DNA from 2 places in the Amycolatopsis sp. cmx-11-32 genome. Region 1 is predicted to be linked to the other one. Evidence: riboswitches for the same ligand, from Rfam matches in the RefSeq annotation. Region 1 holds a riboswitch; the other holds the start of a gene.
What was found. A riboswitch is a leader RNA that binds a small molecule or an ion and turns the genes downstream of it on or off. The one in region 1 is predicted to bind glycine.
Positions count from the first base shown of each region.

Region 2: linked by a shared signal. The riboswitch ahead of gcvP (aminomethyl-transferring glycine dehydrogenase) and the one ahead of gcvP (aminomethyl-transferring glycine dehydrogenase) in region 1 are both predicted to bind glycine.

Region 1 is NZ_JADNQN010000012.1:3,940-13,680, forward strand. It holds gene gcvP (aminomethyl-transferring glycine dehydrogenase) at 1-1,858, opposite strand, end outside; glycine riboswitch at 1,902-2,005, opposite strand; gene ACM6LR_RS29645 (hypothetical protein) at 2,397-2,759, opposite strand; gene ACM6LR_RS29650 (3-oxoacyl-ACP reductase) at 2,962-3,729, opposite strand; gene ACM6LR_RS29655 (aldehyde dehydrogenase family protein) at 3,730-5,094, opposite strand; gene ACM6LR_RS29660 (gamma-glutamyl-gamma-aminobutyrate hydrolase family protein) at 5,091-5,804, opposite strand; gene ACM6LR_RS29665 (glutamine synthetase family protein) at 5,785-7,149, opposite strand; gene ACM6LR_RS29670 (general stress protein) at 7,377-7,901, shown strand; gene aspS (aspartate--tRNA(Asn) ligase) at 7,971-9,224, opposite strand; gene ACM6LR_RS29680 (helix-turn-helix transcriptional regulator) at 9,549-9,741, opposite strand, start outside.
Region 2 is NZ_JADNQN010000003.1:383,893-393,633, forward strand. It holds gene gcvP (aminomethyl-transferring glycine dehydrogenase) at 1-1,679, opposite strand, end outside; glycine riboswitch at 1,850-1,946, opposite strand; gene ACM6LR_RS10655 (MerR family transcriptional regulator) at 1,993-2,574, opposite strand; gene ACM6LR_RS10660 (TetR/AcrR family transcriptional regulator) at 2,842-3,486, shown strand; gene ACM6LR_RS10665 (bifunctional nuclease family protein) at 3,672-4,145, opposite strand; gene ACM6LR_RS10670 (MerR family transcriptional regulator) at 4,364-5,125, opposite strand; gene garA (glycogen accumulation regulator GarA) at 5,122-5,589, opposite strand; gene gcvH (glycine cleavage system protein GcvH) at 5,715-6,098, opposite strand; gene ACM6LR_RS10685 (CDP-alcohol phosphatidyltransferase family protein) at 6,372-6,983, opposite strand; gene ACM6LR_RS10690 (hypothetical protein) at 7,021-7,254, opposite strand; gene ACM6LR_RS10695 (hypothetical protein) at 7,526-8,071, shown strand; gene ACM6LR_RS10700 (hypothetical protein) at 8,095-8,472, shown strand; gene ACM6LR_RS10705 (hypothetical protein) at 8,487-8,921, opposite strand; gene ACM6LR_RS10710 (hypothetical protein) at 8,940-9,741, opposite strand, start outside.

The DNA.
Region 1 (9,741 bases):
CGCGCAGGTCTTCGAGGTCGACGTTGCCCTCGTCGGTGCACTTGACCACGACGACGCGCATCCCGGCCATGACCGCTGAGGCCGCGTTCGTGCCGTGCGCGGACGACGGGATCAGGCAGACCTCGCGTTCCTGCTGACCGTTCGCTTGGTGGTACGCGCGGATCGCGAGCAGTCCGGCGAGTTCGCCCTGGCTACCGGCGTTCGGCTGCAGCGACACCTTGTCGTAGCCGGTGACCTCGGCCAGCCAGCTCGACAGCTGCTCGACCAGGACGTGGTAGCCCTCGGCGTCCTCGACCGGGGCGAACGGGTGGATACCCGCGAACTCACGCCAGCTGATCGGCTCCATCTCGGTGGTGGCGTTGAGCTTCATCGTGCAGGAGCCGAGCGGGATCATGCCGCGGTCGAGCGCGTAGTCCAAGTCGGACAGGCTGCGCAGGTAGCGCAGCATCGCGGTCTCGGAGCGATGGGAGTGGAAGACCTCGTGGGTGAGGTACTCGCTCTCGCGGTGCAGGCCCGCGGGCAGCGCCTGGGCCTCGGTAGCCGCGGTGTCGATACCGAAGGCGTTGAGCACCTTGGCGATGATCGCGGGCGTGGTGACCTCGTCGACGGCGACGCGGACGTGGTCGGCGTCGACCGGGCCGAGGTTGATCCCGTTCTCGCGCGCGACCGCGACGACCGCTTCGGCCTGTCCGGGCATGCGGGCGAGGACGGTGTCGAAGAAGCCCTCGTGGACGACCTCGACGCCCCCGGCGCGCAGGGCGTCCGCCAGACCGCCGGCGAGTTCGTGGACGCGGGTCGCGATGCGCTTGAGGCCGTCCGGACCGTGGTAGACCGCGTACATCGCGGCGAGCACGGCGGGCAGGACCTGCGCGGTGCAGATGTTGGAGGTCGCCTTCTCGCGGCGGATGTGCTGCTCGCGGGTCTGGAGGGCGAGGCGGTACGCGAGGTTGCCGTCGGCGTCGACCGAGACACCGACGAGACGGCCCGGCAGCGAACGCTCGAGCCCGGCGCGGACGGCCATGTACCCGGCGTGCGGGCCGCCATAGCCGAGCGGGACGCCGAAGCGCTGGGTGGAACCGGCGGCGATGTCCGCGCCGAACTCACCTGGCGCGGTGACCAGCGTGAGGGCGAGCAGGTCGGCGGCGACGGTGTACAGCGCTCCGGCGGCCTTCGCGGTCTCGGAGATGGCGGAGTAGAAGCCCGCGCCGCGCAGCACGCCGGAAGCACCGGGGTACTGGACGACGACGCCGAAGAACTCCTCCGGCAGGCCGGTGAGCAGGTCGCGGACCTCGACCTCGATGCCCATCGCCTCGGCGCGGGTGCGCACGACCGCGATGGTCTGCGGCAGACACTCGGCGTCGAGGACGACCTTGTTCGTCTTGGACTTCGACACGCGGCGCATCAGCATGACGGCCTCGGCGACGGCGGTGGACTCGTCGAGCAGGGAGGCGTTCGCGGTGGCGAGACCGGCCAGCTCGGAAACCATGGTCTGGAAGTTGAGGAGGGCTTCGAGGCGGCCCTGCGAGATCTCCGGCTGGTAGGGCGTGTACGCCGTGTACCAGGCCGGGTTCTCCAGCACGTTGCGGCGGATGACCGCCGGGGTGACCGTGTCGTGGAAGCCGAGGCCGATCATCTGCGTCATCGGCTTGTTGAGCGCGGCAAGCGCGCGAAGCTCGGCGATGGCGCTCTCTTCGGACGCGGCGGGGGGAAGCTCGAGGTCACGGGTGATCCGGATCGCGGACGGCACGGCGGCCCGCATCAAGGCGTCGAGGCTGCCGTAGCCGACCTCGGCGAGCATCTTGGCCTGCTCGGACTCCGAGGGGCCGATGTGCCGGTCGCCGAAGGACGTACTGGTCAAGGGAGCTCCTTGGGTCAGGCGCCGGATAGACCGGTGCGCTGGGAACTCCCCCTCTGTCATGGCACCTGAGAGTTTCACCGCCCGTGAGGGGACGGCTTTCACCTTGGGTGAGGCGCACTTGCGCGCCTGCTTTCCAGAGTGGCCTCGCGGAAGCGGTAGTGGGTACCTGAGAGATTCCGGGGAGTTTGCTCCTTCGGTGCCCCACCACCTTCGTGGGGGCTCTCCCGCTCCAGCTCAACGGCCCTGTCTGCAGTTGTGCGCACACCGTACCTGGCGCGTTCGACGCGCGTCTACTTCTGGCCGGACACGTCACTTCCCCCGTTCGGCCGGACACCCGTCGTGCCCGGCCGCCGGGTCGTGGCTAGGCGGCGTCTCTCAAAGCGCGCTTTCGGATTTCCGCAGCCGGGCCCCGGCATCCGCTGGTCACCCACTCAGCCAGATCAGCGGCCCACCTCCGCAAAACCGAGGCCTCCGGCCGACAAGAAACGCGCGCGCCTGTCCTCACCCAACCTGCCAACCTCAGTTCGGGAGACACGCTCTAGGCGGTCTCCATCATCATTTCGGCGGTGATGGTGCCGCAGAGCTCGGCGCAGCGCGTCATCATGCCGGCGGCTTCGGCGAGTTCCGGGTCGCCGGTCTTGGCGCACTCCTGGGCGCACATGCGCATCATCTGGGAGGCGAGGCCGCACGTCTTCGCGCACATGCGCATCATTTCGAGGTCGGCGATCATGGCCGAACAGCGCATCATCATGTCGGCGCTCATGCGGGACATGTCGGCGCAGGTCACCATCATCATCCCGAGCTTGGCGCCGCCGACCTCCATGCAGCGCGTCATCATCTCCTCGCACCTGACGTGGCACTCGCTGCACAGGTCGATGCAGTCGCGCATGGCGGTGCTCATCTGCCGGGTCATCCTGGGGGCCTCCGCGCTTCTCGGATCGCGAAACCAGGCGGCTCCGCGTCCCAGAACTACCGCGCAGGTCAAGGGTATGCCATCCCAGCCACCGGGACGAGTGACGGCGGCAGGGAGTGAACAGGTCCGTGAAGGCCTCCTTGAGGGACTCTGGGTCCCTCAAGGAGGCCTTCACGGACCTGGGCAAACCTCACAGGGGGGTGACGTAGGCCCCCGCGATGCCGCCGTCCACCAGGAACTGCGAAGCCGTGATGAACGAAGCGTCGTCACTCGCCAGGAACGCGACCGCGCCCGCGATCTCCTCCGGCTCCGCGAACCGGCCGACCGGAACGTGCACCAGCCGCCGCGCGGCCCGCTCGGGGTCCTTCGCGAACAGTTCCTTCAGCAGCGGCGTGTTCACCGGCCCCGGGCACAGCGCGTTGACCCGGATGTTCTCCCGCGCGAACTGCACGCCCAGTTCCCGGCTCATCGCCAGTACCCCGCCCTTGGACGCGGTGTAGGAGATCTGCGACGTCGCCGCGCCCATCACGGCGACGAACGACGCGGTGTTGATGATCGAGCCCTTCCCCCGCCGCTGCATATGCGGCAGCACCGCCTTGCAGCACAGGTACACCGAGGTCAGGTTGACCTTCTGCACCTTCTCCCACGCGTCGATGCCCGTGGTGAGGATCGAGTCGTCCTCGGGCGGGGAGATGCCGGCGTTGTTGAACGCGACGTCGACCGAGCCGAAGGTGTCCACGGTGGTCTGGAACAGGGCCTCGACCTGCTCGGCGTCGGTGACGTCGGCCTGCACGAACAGGCCGCCGACCTCGCCGGCCGCGGCCTTGCCCGCCTCGGCGGAGATGTCGGCGATGACGACCTTCGCGCCCTCGCTCGCCAGCCGCCGAGCGGTGGCAAGACCGATGCCGCTGCTGCCGCCGGTGATGACCGCGACGCGGCCCTCGAAACGCTGCACCATCTAGTCCTCCGTGCTGATGAATACATTCTTGGTCTCGGTGAAGGCGTCGACAGCGTCCGGCCCGAGCTCGCGGCCCAGCCCGGACTGCTTGAACCCGCCGAACGGCGTCCAGTAGCGCACGGACGAGTGCGAGTTCACCGACAGGTTCCCGGCCTCGACACCGCGCGCGACGCGGAAGGCGCGGCCGACGTCACGCGTCCAGATCGAGCCGGACAGGCCGTACTCGGTGTCGTTGGCCATGGTCACCGCGTCCGCCTCCCCGGCGAACGGGATCACCGCGACGACCGGGCCGAAGATCTCGTCCGAGGCCAGCGGATGCCGCAGGTCGGGCGGGGTGACGACGGTCGGCGGGAACCAGTACCCGGGTCCGACGGGAGCGTTGCCCCGGAAGGCGACCGGCGCGGCGTCGTCCACATAGGACGACACCTTCGCGTGGTGCCCGGCCGAGATCAGCGGTCCCATCTCGGTCACCTCCAGGCGAGGATCCCCGACGACGACGCCGTTCACGGCGGGTTCCAGCAGTTCCATGAACCGGTCGTACACGTTCGCCTGCACCAGGATCAGGGATCGCGCGCAGCAGTCCTGCCCGGCGTTGTCGAACACGCCGTACGGCGCCGTGGCCGCGGCCTTCTCCAGGTCGGCGTCGGCGAACACGATGTTCGCGTTCTTGCCGCCGAGTTCCAGCGTCACCCGCTTCACCCGCGCGGCGCAGCCGGCCATGATCTGCTTGCCAACCGCGGTGGAGCCGGTGAACACCACCTTCCGCACCGCCGGGTGGTCCACGAACCGTTGTCCCACCACGGACCCCTTGCCGGGGAGCACCTGGAAGACGTCCTCGGGGATACCCGCCTCGCGGGCGAGCTCACCGAGGCGGATCGCGGTCAGCGGGGTGAGTTCGGCGGGCTTGAGCACGACGGTGTTCCCGGCGGCGAGCGCGGGCGCGAAACCCCAGCCCGCGATGGGCATCGGGAAGTTCCACGGCACGATCACCCCGACCACGCCGAGCGGCTCGTGGAACGTCATGTTCACCCCGCCGGGCACCGGGATCTGCTTGCCGCTCAAGCGTTCCGGTGACGCCGAGTAGTACGTCAGCACGTCGCGGACGTTGCCTGCCTCCCAGCGCGCGTTGCCGATCGTGTGGCCCGCGTTGACGACCTCCAGCTGGGCGAGGTTCTCGATATCGGCGTCGACGGCGTCGGCGAAGCGGCGCAACAGCCGCGCCCGGTCGCCGGGGGCCACCGCCCGCCAGGCGGGGAACGCCGCCTGTGCGCGGGCGATCGCCGCGTCGGTCTCCTCGGCCGAGGTCAGGCCAACCGACCTCACCACCTCTTCGGTGGCGGGGTTGATCACCTCGAACGTGGTCATGCCCGCTCCTTCGCAGCTGTCACCAATGCCTCGAAAAGCCTGATGTCGTCGGGATTCTGTTCGGGATGCCATTGGACGCCGAGCACGAACCCGTCGCCGGGCAGTTCCGCCGCCTCGATGGTCCCGTCGGCGGCCCAGCCGACCGGCACCAGCCCGTCACCGAGCTGGTCGATGGCCTGGTGGTGATAACACGGCACCTTGGTCTCGGTGCCGAGGATCGACGCGGCCCGGCTGCCCTCGGCAAGGGTCACCGTAGTGGTGCCGAAGGTCGCGGGCGCGGGCTGGTGATCCGCACTGTCCAAAGTGTCCGGAAGATGCTGGGCGAGCGTCCCGCCGAGCGCGACGCTGAGCACCTGCAGCCCCCGGCACACGCCGAGCACCGGTTTGCCACTGTCCAAAGCGGACCGCAGCAGGCCGAATTCGAACGCGTCCCGGTTCGGCCGGACGTAGGTCGTCGGACGCTGCTCCTGGCCGTAGCGCGCCGGTTCGATGTCGGCGCCGCCGACCAGCACGAGACCGTCCACAGCGGACACCAGCCTGTCGTGCGCGTCGCTCACCGGCGGCAGCAGCACCGGGATCCCGCCCGCCGCGGCGACGCCGTCCACGTACACACGGTGCAGCAAGGCCGCTTCGGTCTCCCACACCAGGAACTTCGCGGGCTCCAGGTAGCAGGTGAGCCCGATCAAGGGCTCAGAGACGTTCGAAGCCACGGATCCTCTCCCAGTCGGTGACGGCGGCGTCGTACGCGGTGAGTTCGACCTTCGCCGCGTTGAGGTAGTGGTCGACGACCTCGTCCCCGAACGCGGACCTGGCGAGTTCGCTCTGGTCGAGCAGCGCCGCGGCCTCCCGCAACGTCGTCGGCACGGTCGGCTTGTCGGAGCCATAGGCGTTGCCCTGGAACTCCGGCTCCAGCTTGAGTTCGTTCTCGATACCGTGCAACCCGGCGGCGATCAGCGCGGACACCGCGAGATACGGGTTCACGTCGCCGCCGGGAACCCGGTTCTCGGTGCGGAGCGAGTCCCCGTGCCCGACGACGCGGAGCGCGCACGTGCGGTTGTCGGTGCCCCACGCGACCGCCGTCGGCGCGAAGCTGCCGGGGACGAAGCGCTTGTAGGAGTTGATGTTCGGCGCGAGGAAATAGGTCAACTCCCGTAGTCCGGCGAGCTGACCGGCGAGGAAGTGCTCCATCAGCGGCGAGAACCCGCCGGGGCCGTCGCCGGCCAGCACGGCCTCACCCGCGGTGGAGCGCAGGCTGAGGTGGATGTGGCAGGAGTTGCCCTCACGTTCGTCGTACTTCGCCATGAACGTGAGGCTCTTGCCCTCCTGCGCGGCGATCTCCTTGGACCCGGTCTTGTAGACGCTGTGGTTGTCGCAGGTGACCAGGGCCTCGGCGTAGCGGAACGCGATCTCGTGCTGGCCGGGGTTGCACTCGCCCTTGGCCGATTCGACGTACAGCCCGGCGCCGCTCATGTCGTTGCGGATCCGGCGCAGCAGCGGTTCGATCCGCGAGGTGCCGAGCATCGAGTAGTCGACGTTGTACTGGTTGGCCGGGCGAAGGCCCTGGTAGCGCTTGTCCCAGGCCGACTCGAAGGTGTCGTCGAAGACGATGAACTCCAGTTCGGTGCCAACGTACGCGCCGAGATCCTGCGCGGCCAGCCGGTCGAGTTGCCCGCGCAGGATCTGCCGGGGCGAGGGGGCCACGGCACCGCCTTGCACCCGTTCGAGGTCGGCGAGGACGAGCGCGGTGCCCTCCTGCCACGGGAGCAGGCGCAGCGTCTCGAAGTCCGGGCGCATGACGAAGTCGCCGTAGCCGGTCTCCCAGGACGACATCTCGTAGCCGTCGACGGTGTTCATGTCGACGTCGACCGCGAGCAGGTAGTTGCACGCTTCGGTGGCGTGCTCGACGACCTCGTTGAGGAAGTATTCGGCGGCGCAGCGTTTGCCCTGCAGCCTGCCCTGCATGTCGGTGATGGCCACCAGCACCGTGTCGACGGTGCCGTCCTCGACCAGTTCCCGGAGCCGGTCCAGTGTGAGCATGCCGCGCCTGTTCGCCATCAGCCTCACCTAAAGGTTCGAAGCGGTACCTTTGCGGCTTCTTCCTACCGGGTCAGGCCAACCCGGTCAACTTAGCCAATGGTCTTATTCGTTACCCATTGCGGACTGTAGTTGATCCCTGGGCGGATTGTCTGCGATGCCCGGCTGAGAAGATGCTGTGAATCCCGCCGGACGGGAGGAGATCCGTACCTCCGGAACGTTGTACGGATCAAGAGAGGTGAGAAGGAATGACACAGGCATTCACGCAGCAGACCACGTTCACCGAGCCCCAGGGGCGGGCTCAGCTCCCGACGCTGCCCAGCGGGTGGCCGATCGGCTCCTACGAGTCGTACTCCGATGCGCAGCGTGCGGTCGACCACCTCGCTGGAACCGACTTCCCGATCACGGACGTCACCATCGTCGGTGTCGAACCGATCCTGGTCGAGCGGATCGCCGGGCGGATGGGCTGGCGCAAGGTGCTGACCAGCGCGGCGCTGTCGGGCGCCATATTCGGTATGTTCCTCGGTCTCGTGCTGAGCCTGCTGAACCCGGGCGCCGGACTGGTGCCGATCTTCGTCGGTCTCGTCGGCGGTATCGGGTTCAACCTGTTGTTCGGCGCGCTGGGGTACGCGGCTTCGAAGAACAAGCGCGGGTTCATCTCGCAGAGCCAGCTGGTCGCCCGGCGTTACGACGTCCTGGCCCAGCCGCGCAACGCCGAGAAGGGCCGCGCCCTGCTGGCCGACCTGGCCGCCAGGAGCGCGTTCCTCCACTGAGCCGATCCCCACACGCCTGATCCCAAGCGACTCGGCACTTCCCCTGCGGAGGTGCCGAGTCGCGGCATCCTACGGGGTCAGGCGGTGCGAGTCCCGCGGGAAGAGCGCCGCCTGGCGCACGTTGGGCAGCCCGAGCAGCCGGGCCGTCCAGCGTTCGAGACCGAGCGCGAACCCGCCGTGCGGCGGCATGCCGTGTGCGAACACGCCCAGGTAGTCCCGGTACGGCTCGGCGGATTCACCCCGTGCCGCCAGCGCGGCGACGTAGGCGGCGTGCCGATGCAGCCGCTGGCCTCCGGTCACCAGTTCCAGCCCGCGGAAGAGCAGGTCGAAACTGCGGGAGTACGCGGGCCGCTCCGGGTCCGGATGCGTGTAGAACGGCCGCTTCGCCATTGGATAGCCGGTGACGAAGAGGAACTCCGAGCCGTGCGTGCGCAGCGCCCAGTCCGAAAGCAGCCGTTCGTGCGCGGGCGCGAGGTCCGGCTCCCCGCGCGGGTCCTCGCCGGAGAGCCGGGCGATCAGCTCCTGGGCGTCCGCGAAGTGGATCTCCGGAATCTTTTCGGGCACCACGACTCCGGTCTCCGGGACGGCGGCGGCCATGCCCGCGATGGCCTCTCGCAGTACCGTCATCACGTCGTGATGGTCGTCGATGAAGCCGAGTTCGGCGTCGAGGCTCGTGTACTGCGCGAGATGACGAGCCGTGTCGTGCGGTTCGGCGCGGAAGACCGGGCCGACCTCGTAGACCCGCTCGAACACCCCGACCAGCGCCTGTTTGTAGAACTGCGGGGACTGCGCCAAGAACGCCCGCTTGCCGAAGTAGTCGATGCCGAAGACGTTCGCCCCGGATTCCGTGGCCGACGAGACGATCTTGGGCGTATGGGTTTCGGTGAACCCGAGCCCGTCCAGCGCCGACCGGAATCCGGCGACGCTCGCCGCCGCGATCGTGAACACCTCCTTCAGCCGCGGATGCCGCAACGCGAGCGCGGCGTTGTCCAGCACCGTCGGCAACGCCGCGCTCAAGGACGGCCGGTAGAGGTCGAACGGCGGTGGTTCGGCGGGTTCGGAGAGCAGCCCGATCGACGGCTCGGTCACTTCGAGCCCGCCGGGCGCCTGCGGGTTCGCGGTGACGAGGCCTTCGACCTCGACCACGGTCTCCTCGGGTGGGCCACCGGATCCGGCGGCGACGACCTGCGCGAGCCCGGAACGGTCCCGGACCACGACGAAGGTGACGGATTTCAGCTGACGCCGTCGGTGCACCCAACCGGCTATTCGCACACGTTCGCCGACATGCCGGGGCAGGTCGGCGACGAGAACACGCGAGATCATCACAACTCCTGTACGGATATGCGCGACCCCTTGGGAGTGCGGGCGAGAAGGGAACTCGCGGTACCACCGCACTTTCGCCGCCACCCGGGACGAGCGGCGGCCTCGAAGGCCCGTGACGGGGGCCGAACGGCGGGGCATGGGGCGCGGACGCCGTTCCTCCCCGCACTCGGGAGGGTCTTCACCACGGGGCGCGAGGCCGCCTTCCCAGCTACCGGCGGCTCTCTGGGTCTCGCGTGTTTCCCGGGCTACTCGTCTCCGTCAGCGCGTTGCCCCGGAGGTTATGCCTTCCGGGGGCGCCCTCGCATCCGTGTTTCGGCGAAGACCTCACGAAGGTGTCCGGCCCAGCTCCCACCGTCCGGTGATGCCGAGTTTCGTGTAGATCCGCCCGAGGTGCTTCTCGACCGTCTTCGGGGTGACGAACAGCTCCTGCGCGATCTCCCGGTTCGCCCGCCCCGACGCCATCAGATCCGCGACCCGGCGTTCGCTCGCGGTCAGGGAGAACGGACCGGCGACGAGC
Region 2 (9,741 bases), on a different contig from region 1:
ATCCCGGCCAGCCAGTGCTCCAAATCCTTGACGATGGACAGTGATCCTGCCGCGTCCTCGGCGGGCGCGAACGGGTGCAGCCCGGCGAACTCCGGCCAGGTGATCGGCTCCATTTCGGCCGTGGCGTTGAGTTTCATCGTGCAGGAGCCGAGCGGAATCATGCTGCGATCGAGCGCGACGTCTTTGTCCGACAGTGCCCGCAGATACCGCAGCAACGCGGTTTCCGAGCGGTATGCGTGGAAGACGGGATGCGTCAGGTATTCGCTGGTACGGCGCAGGTCCGGCGGAAAACCGTCGGCGGTGTCCGCGTCGAGTGAGTCCACATCGGACACCGCGACGCCGAACGCCTTCCACACCAGGGAAAGGTGCTCACGAGTTGTCGTCTCGTCACAGGCGACGGCGACGTGGTCCGCGTCGGCGAGCCGGAGGTTGACGCCCAGGTCCCGTGCGGTGGCGACGACTCCGGCGGCGCGGCCCGGAACCGCGACCATGACGGTGTCGAAGAACTCGCAGTGCACGACGTCCACATCGCTCTCGGCGAGCCCGGCCGCGAGCACGGTGGCCATCCGGTGCGCGCGGTTCGCGATGGCACGGAGTCCTTCGGGACCGTGGTACACCGCGTACATCGACGCGATGACCGCCAGGAGCACCTGCGCGGTGCAGATGTTGCTCGTGGCCTTCTCGCGGCGGATGTGCTGCTCGCGGGTCTGCAGCGCGAGCCGGTACGCGGGGGTGCCGTCGGCGTCCTTCGACACCCCGACGAGCCGTCCGGGCAGCTGCCGTTCGAGCCCTCGCCGCACGGCGAGGTACGCGGCGTGCGGGCCGCCGAAACCCATCGGCACACCGAACCGCTGCGTCGACCCGACCGTGACATCGGCGCCGAGCTCACCCGGCGACCGCAGCAGGGTCAAGGCCAGCGGATCCGCCGCCATCACCACGGCCGCGCCCAGTGCCTTGGCCTCGGCGATGGTGTGGTCCCATTCGCGGACGACGCCGGACGCGCCGGGATAGGACAGCAGCACCCCGAAGAAGTCGCCACCGAGGCCGAGTCCGGTGATGCCCTGGGACAGGTCGGCGGTCACCAGCTCGATACCGAGCGGTTCGGCGCGGGTGCGCAGGACCTCGATCGTCTGGGGCAGAGTGTCCTCGTCGACGACGAACCGGTTCGACTTCGACTTTCCGGCGCGGCGGACCAAGGTCATCCCCTCCGCCGCCGCGGTCGCCTCGTCCAGCATGGACGCGTTGGCGATCGGCAGGCCGGTCAGGTCGGCGACCATGGTCTGGAAGTTGAGCAGCGCTTCGAGACGGCCCTGCGAGATCTCCGGCTGATACGGCGTGTAGGCGGTGTACCAGGCCGGGCTCTCCAGCACGTTGCGGCGGATCACCGGCGGGGTCACGGTGTCGTGGTAGCCGAGGCCGATCATCTGGACCATCGGCCGGTTGCGCGCGGCCAGCGCGCGGAGTTCGGCGAGCGCGCCGGTCTCGGTGGCGGGCGGCGGCAGGTCCGGCGGTGTCGCGGACTCCCGCAGCGAAGCTGGGACGGCCCGCTCGGCCAGTTCGTCGAGCGACGAAACGCCGACGATGTCGAGGATGCGCGTGAGTTCTTCGGCACCGGGGCCGATGTGCCGGTCCGCGAAGGGCGATCCGCATTCGAGAGCGGCCAGTGAAACAGGCTCCATCGGGGACCTCCCAAGACGCGGGGTGGGGCCGGGACGGATTGTCCTGGCCCTCCCCACTCTGTCCGTACCCCCGTGGGGGCGCCTGAGAGTTTCGCCCGTGGGTTGAGTCGGGCTTGCACCGTCGGCGGAGCCGCCAGGTGGTGACCTGACGACTCACTTTCCAGAGGCGTCTAGTCCGCGCGGTCCAGGGTGCCTGAGAGGTTCCGGGGAGGACTTGCTCCTTCGGCGCCGAGCTGTTATCGGCTCGATCTCTCCCGCGCGGATTCGTCGACCGCGAAAGTGAGCCTACCCTGCCGCTCGCGCGGCTTCATGATCAGCCGGTACGACGTGCGTTACGGCGCTGCGTGAGCTCGTCCGGTGTGACGGTTTCGATCACGCCGCCGTCGGCCCGTTCGGCCTGGAATTCGTGGATGGTGCCGCTGATCTCCTGCATCGCGCCGCTGACGGCGATGCCGAAAACGCCCTGGCCGCCCTGCAGTAAATCGACGATCTCTTCGGGTGAGGTGCACTCGTAGACGGTGGTTCCGTCGGAGAACAGGGTGACCCTGGCGAGGTCACGGACACCGCGCAGGCGCAGGTGGTCGACGGCGACCCGGATGTTCTGCAGCGAGACGCCGGTGTCCAGCAGGCGCTTGACGACCTTCAGTACGAGGATGTCTTTGAACGAGTACAGCCGTTGCGAACCGGAGCCGTGTGCCGTGCGGATACTCGGCGCGACCAGTTTCGTACGGGCCCAGTAGTCGAGCTGCCGGTAGGTGATCCCGGCGATCTGGCAGGCGGCGGGACCGCGGTAGCCGACGAGTTCGTCCGGAAGGGAAGAGTCGGGGAACAGCTCACCCTGCTCGCCGTCTCCGACCGGAACGAGCGGCTCTTGAGGGCTACCAGCCTCGACCACGCCATGCCTCCCCTCGCCCGACCTGGCGGCCGGCGAACAAAGCCGCGCGGACCCACGTGAGTCCGCACCGGAGTCAACCGTCAAGACGGATGCCCCAGACATCCGAATCACACCTTGGCGACTTACCTCCATTGACGGTAAGCGCGTCCGGCAAAGCGGTCAACGCGACGCGCGGTCAACCTCAAGCTCTTCTTGAGGCTTGCCGGGAGTGGCCCCCCGTTCGGCTGCACCGTTGCCACTTTTACTCAGCCGTGTTATTTTTTACTCATGCAAGTAACTCCTTCCACCGAAACCGCCGCGAGCGCGGTACAGGCGGAGCTCGGACTGTCGGTCACCGAGGCCGCCAGACGGGCCCAGATCGTCGGCGCCACCATCGCGACGATCTCGGATCTCGGCTACCACAAGGCGACCTTCGCGAAGATCAAGGAACGCGCCGGGCTGTCCAGTACCCGGATCATCTCCTACCACTTCACCAACAAGGCGGGCCTGATGCAGGCCGTGGTCACCACCGCGACCGGGATGAAGGACAAGTTCCTCGAGGAGCGGATTCAGGGCACGGCCGACCGGGCCGGGTTGCTGCGCGGTTACATCGAGGCGGAGATCGAGTTCCTCGGGTCGTACCCGGAACTGGTGCGGGTCATGGTCGAGATGGCTTCGAGCGGATCGGATACCGAGGGCTGGTTCATGTCCGCGCCGATCGTCGAGGAGTTTCGCACCGGTCGGCTCGAGCGTCAGCTGCGGCAAGGCCAGCAGGAAGGCGCTTTCGGCGACTTCGCGCCGGACGTGATGGCCCTGTCGATCGCTCAGGCCGTCGACGGCGTCGCCGCGAAGTTCGCGACGGACCCGAAGCTGGACCTGGAACGGTACGGGCGGGAACTGGCGGACCTGTTCACACGGGCGACCGCTGCCTGAGGTCGTGGAGCTGAAGGGGACTTTCCCCGCATGCGATGCGGGTAAAGCGCCCTTCACCGCGTGAGATGAAGGGATGGTCCCCTTCAGCTCTCGTGACCGGGGCGTGGCAGCGCTCAACACCGCACGCACGAAGAAGGGGCGGCGCTACCGGCGCCGCCCCTTCGTTCAAGATCTCGCGATACGGGTCAGGTGTCCGCGCCGCGGAAGTCCTCCGGCGAGACGGAGTCGAGGAACTCGCGGAACTTCTCGACCTCGTCCTCCTGCTCGTCGGGGATGATGAGACCCGCTTCCTCCAGCACCGCGTCCACGGCGTGGATCGGAACCCCCACCCGCAACGCCAGCGCCACCGAGTCACTCGGCCGCGCCGAAACCCGGATGTCGCCGTCGAAGACCAGTTCCGCGAAGAACGTGCCTTCCTTCAGGTCGGTGATGACGACCTGTTCCAGCTCGCGGCCCAGCGCCCCGATGACCTCCTTGAGCAGGTCATGTGTCAGCGGACGGGCCGGGCGGACTCCCTGCTGCTCCAACGCGATGGCGGTGGCCTCGACCGAGCCGATCCAGATCGGCAGGTATCGCTCGCCCTCGGTTTCCCGCAGCAACAAGATCGGCTGATTCGCGGGCAGCTCCACCCGCACGCCGACGACGCGCATCTCGCTCATCGGGCTTCGCCTCCCTCTCGTGCGCACGGGCCGCAACGCTTGTCTCGACGATCAAGCGACGGCGATCCCGACGCTACCCGTCTTCCGAGCGCTGTGCTCGCTGTCTCCGACATTCCCGGTTCGCTCGTGGCAAACCAACTCTCACGGTACGGCATTGGATGCCGAACATTCAGTCATTGACAAGTGGACTCACCACGGTTCCCGGTCCCCGTAACCACTCAGCCGCCCGTGACGGCCCGTATTCCGGCCTTCACCAAGAGCGTATGTAACGCGACGGTCAGTGCGGCGAGCTCGCGGACGACCTCGTCGCCCCTCGCCTGGGCGTCCTCGTCACGGTGCCGATACACCGGGGTCACGATCTGCTCCAGCAGGCCGACTTCGCGGTCGGCCGCGGCCCGGAAGGCACGCAGATGTCTCGGCTCGATACCGAATTCGGTCATCGCTTTCACGGTCTTCGCCACGAGGACCGCGTCGGGGTCGAAGAACCCCGCCACGCCTGGGCGGACCAGACCGTATTGCCGCAGCTCGGCCAGGGTAGCGGCGTCGATGCCGGCCTGGCGGAGCAGATCTTCCTCGGTCAGCCTGATCTCGCGATCGCATTCGAAGTCCCCGGGGGACGGCAGTCCGCCGTTCTCCCCCGGGGCGTCGAGCGAAACGAGTTTTCGCGGCGGCTTGGGCACCTCCGCCGAGAGCGCGGCGCCCTGATCCGCCGCGTCCAGCTGTTCCTTGATGACCTTCAGTGGAAGGTAGTGATCCCGCTGGGCGGACAGGACGAATCGCAACCGCTCCACGTCCGCCGGGGCGAACTGCCGGTACCCCGACGGGGTCCGGCCCGGCTGGACCAGACCCTCCGCCTCGAGGAACCGGATCTTGGAGATGGTGACATCGGGGAAGTCACCGCGCAGTTGTGCCAGCACGGCCCCGATGCTCAACCCATCGCGCTGCGACGCATCCCGATCAGGCCGCCCGGCCGCCGTCACTGTGCCCCCTGGCCCCCGGAACCCGGACCGGTCAGGAAGACCAGGCGGAACTTGCCGATCTGCACCTCGTCGCCACCGGCGAGGACGGCCTGGTCGACCGGCTCGCGGTTGACGTAGGTGCCGTTGAGGCTGCCCACGTCGATGACGACGAACTCGCCACCCTCACGGCGGAACTCGGCGTGCCGCCGCGAAACCGTGACGTCGTCGAGGAAGATGTCGCTGTCCGGGTGCCGTCCCGCACTGGTGGTGTCGCGGTCCAGCAGGAAGCGCGAACCCGCGTTCGGGCCCCGCTTCACGACCAGCAGCGCGGAACCCGCGGGCAGCGCGTCCACACCCTGGACGGGCGCCTCGGCTGTCGGAGGAGCCTCAGTGCCTTCGACGTCGGCCAGGAAGTCGGCCCGGAAGACAGAAGTCCGCTCCGGAGACTGCTCCGGGGGAACGCCGGGCCCGTCGTTCGTGCTCACCTGAGCTCTCCTAACGCATGTGTGTTGCCACTACTCAAGAACGTGCAGAAGACAAACGTACCGTGTCTGATCGAATCTCCGGTCCGCGGCTCCCCCTACCCGGACCGGAGGGCCGCGGCCAGCGGCTATTCCTTGATCAGGGCCTGGTACGCCTCGGCCTCGAGCAGGGATTCGACCGTACTCGCGTCGTCGAGGCGGAGCTCGATCAGCCAGCCCTCACCATAGGGGTCGCTGTTGATCAGCTCGGGCGACTCGGTCACCGCGTCGTTGACCGCGACCACCTCCCCGTCGAGCGGGGCGAACAGCTCGGAAACGCTTTTGGTCGATTCGACCTCGCCGAACGCGTCGCCGGAGCCGACCTGCTTGCCGACCTCCGGCAGGTCGACGAACACCACGTCACCGAGCTGGTCCTGGGCGTACTCCGTGATGCCCACGCGCACGAGCGCTCCGTCGCGCACGGAGACCCACTCGTGCTCTTCGGTGTAACGCAGTTCTTCTGGAGTGGACAACGCCGCTCCCCTTTCTGACGCCCTCGCTCGAAACCGACGCGCGCAGTTTCGCATCCCGCCGGGGCAGGCGCCCGGCGCCTCCCGCAAGCCAGGACACGGCCTGGACTGTGGCTCTCGAAGCGTGGTTTCGGACTTCCGCAGCCGGGCCGCGGCATCAGCTGGTCCCTCACCCAGCCGTATCAGCGGCCGGCCTTCGCAAATCCGAGGCCTCCGGCCGAAAAAGCACGCTCGTGTCCTCGCCCAACCTGCCAACCCCACTCTGGGAGAGACGGCCTAGTCCGGATCGGCCGTTCGCAGGGCCCGGGCCGTCTGGACGACGTAAAGCACGCCCGAATAGACGTACAGGACCGCACCCCACGCCGTGAAGGCGTAGCCGATCGGGCGGGCGATCGTGGCGAGGTCGGAACCGCCCTGGGTGAGCAGCAGGAACGGGAACGCGTACATCAGCACGAAGGTGGCGCCCTTGCCGATGTAGGTGACCTCCGGCGGAGCGAACCCGCGGTGGCGCAGCAGCAGTACGCAGACGCCCAGCACGGCCTCGCGGACGACCAGCGGGACCACCAGCCACCAGGGGATGATGTCGCGGATCAGGAAGGCGACGAGCGTCGCGAGGATGTAGAGCCGGTCGGCGGCGGGGTCGAGCAGCTGACCGAGCCGGGACATCTGGTTGAGCCAGCGGGCGAGTTTGCCGTCGAGCCAGTCGGTGAGCGCGCTGAACACGAGCAGCGCGAACGCCCAGCCGTCTTCTTTCGGGCCGAGGAGCAGCCACAGGAAGACCGGCACCCCGGCGAGCCGGAGGATCGAAAGCATGTTGGGAACGTTCAGGGCCTGCCGCAGCAAAGAAGGCTCTTCGCTGGTCACGCTCGGTTCGGGGGGCGTACTCACCCGCTCAGCCTATCCAGCGGCGGCGGGTTCTCCCGCGTCAGCTGGCCCGCGTGTGGCTCCAGCCGCGGCGTTGCAGGTCCGCGCTGGTCAGCGCCACGGGCCTGCCCCGATGGTCGGTACCTATCCAGCGGGTGTGGCCGGAGGAACTCTCCAGGACGTACGGGCGGCCGCCGCACCAGACGACGGTGCACGGTGCCGTGGGTGGCAGCTCCGTGCTCGCCGGTGCGGTGGCCTCGAATGACGCGGGGTCGTTCTGTTCGTCGGTCTTCATCGCTCTCACGGTTTCGGTGACGGGGACTGGGACACGCCGGAGCGCTACCTTTGTTTTCGGCGGAACAGAGCCGGGCGTTAACGACCCGGTGCCGGATTCGTCCGATCGGTTCGCGACGACAGTAGGGTGTCGTCACGCTGTGACGGCATGTTAATTGTCCATAATGGACAGTGGTTGGGCGGTCCTCGCGTACCGCCGCGCCCTCGGCGCGATAGCCTCCCGCGCATCGAACGTGGCTCAATGCCACGGCATCGGGCCCGCCCTGGTCAGAATGGGCAGGCCAGCAACGGCCGACGAAAGGATCGCCTTGCCCGTCTCGACGACCACGGGAACGTGGCGGCGCCTGTTCGCGGCCTGCGCGGCCGCCGGAACACTCGCCGCCTGTTCGGGCGAAGATCCGCCACCGCCTGTCACCTCCGTGTCGGTCTCGCCGCCCGCACCCCTTTCGAACGTGACCAGCGTGCCGGTACCGCCGATCCCCTCGCAGACCGCGCCGAGTCCGTCCACTGCCCCGAAATCCGCCCCCAAACCCAAACCGGCTGAACCGGTACAGGGTTCGTGCGGCACGGTCACCGCGGCGAGCGGGCTGACCCTGCAGGTACTCAACGGGCCCGGGGTCTCCTGCGCGGACGCGACCGGGATCGTCGGCTCGTTCCACAAGACGATCGCCGGACGCCAGTCCGCGAGCTCGGACGAGCCGGTCAGCGAGACCGTCGACGGCTGGCTGTGCGTCTCCGGCGCTCCCGCCGCGCAAGGCGGCACCAGTTGCGGCAAGGGCGAACAGAACGTGTTCGCCGCCGTCGTCCCCGTCGAATGAACCATCCCCGAGAAGAAGGGCCCATGAAGAGCTTCTCCGCACTCCCTGTCCTGCTGGCCGTCGTCGTGCTGAGCGGCTGCGGCGCCGATCCCACCCCGTCGGCCGCGCCGGCGCCGTCGTCCCCCGTTGCCGAAAAGGCCCCGACTGGAACACCGTGTGGCGAGGTCACCGGGTTTCAGAGCGCGAAGAACAAGGTCGTCGCCCACGGGAAGACCGACTGCGCCGAAGCGACGCAGGTGCTCACGGACTACTTCGCCAAGCTGACCCCCGCCGAAGCCGCTTCGCCGCAGGGCCCCGGGCCGGTCGTCATCGGCGCGTGGACGTGCGGGAGCGGACCGAACGATCCGGTGACGAGTTGCTCCACGGAGGACGAGCGGCAGATCGAAGCGACCCGGCTCTGAGCACCCCGGCGGCGTCACTCCTCGCGACGCTGCCGGGCCTTGTCCAGCCGGTGGAGCACGGCCCCGACGACCACCAGGCCCAGCAGGAACAGCCCCAGCAGACCGTTCAGCGACACGCTCCAGATCAGCGAGGACCTCGAACTGTAGGCGAATCCGTCGCCGACGAAGACCTTGTCGCCTTCAGTGGTCTTGCCGCCTTCGATCCTGCCGCCTCCCGTACGCCCGTCGTCGAACCGCCACTTCCCGGCACAGTAGGGCGTCTGCCCGCCGACCGCGGATCCCTCCGCGGTGCACCCCGAGATTTCGGTGATCGTGACGTCCTCGCCGGTGCTCAGTTCACGGACATCGGAGCCGAAGAACCCCCAGACGAACCCGAAGAGAACGAGGAACGGGATCGCGAACTGCAAAACCTGCGAAAGAACCCCGGAATTCGATGGTTTCTCCGGCACGGAATTCCTTTCCTCGAATCACTGGAGCGCCAGCAGGACTTCCCGGTCGAGATTGCCGACGAGAAGGTACTTCGGCTGATACCCGGCCGGAACCACGAAACAGACGAGACCCGCGGTGCCGTCGAAAGCATCCGGAGCGCCCGCGCAGTCCTTGACCCGTTGCGGGGCACCGTGCTCGTCGGCTGACAGCTCCAAAGCCGTGTCGCCCAGCCTGGACGCCTCCATTTGCAAGGTGAGGACCCGGAACCCGCTCAGCCACGCCTCGGCTCCTTCTGGCGGCTCCGGTCGGCTGTCGAGTACACGCACGGCCGACTCCCCCGACACCGCGGTCTGTCCCTTGCCGATCACCGGTGGCGGCCCCCAGGCCTCGCGGCGATGCTCCCACAGGTTCGGAACGGGATCGGCCGCCTCGCGGTACGCCGTCCCGCCGAAACCGAGCGGTGCCAGCACGACATAGGCGGCGAAGGCGAACCCGGCCAGGAACGACAGCGACTTACGCACGGTCACCGGCCTCGCCACGAGGAACGCCACGACGACCCCGAGCACCACGAGCGCTCCGCCGATCGACATCGCCGTGATCTTCTCCCCCGGATGGTGGGCTTCCACCACGGCGTCCGCGCCACGGACGGACAGCACCCGGTCCGTCAGCGAGGAAAGCCGCACGATCACCGGCTCCGCGAGGCCGAACGTCTCGGCCGTCGGCAGCTCGAGCGCACGGCCGTTTTCCGTGACGGCCATGATCTCGTAAGTGGTGTGCGGGCCGTTCTGTCCTTCGGTGGTCTTGGAATCCGACACAGAGACCACCGCGCGTAAATCGTAC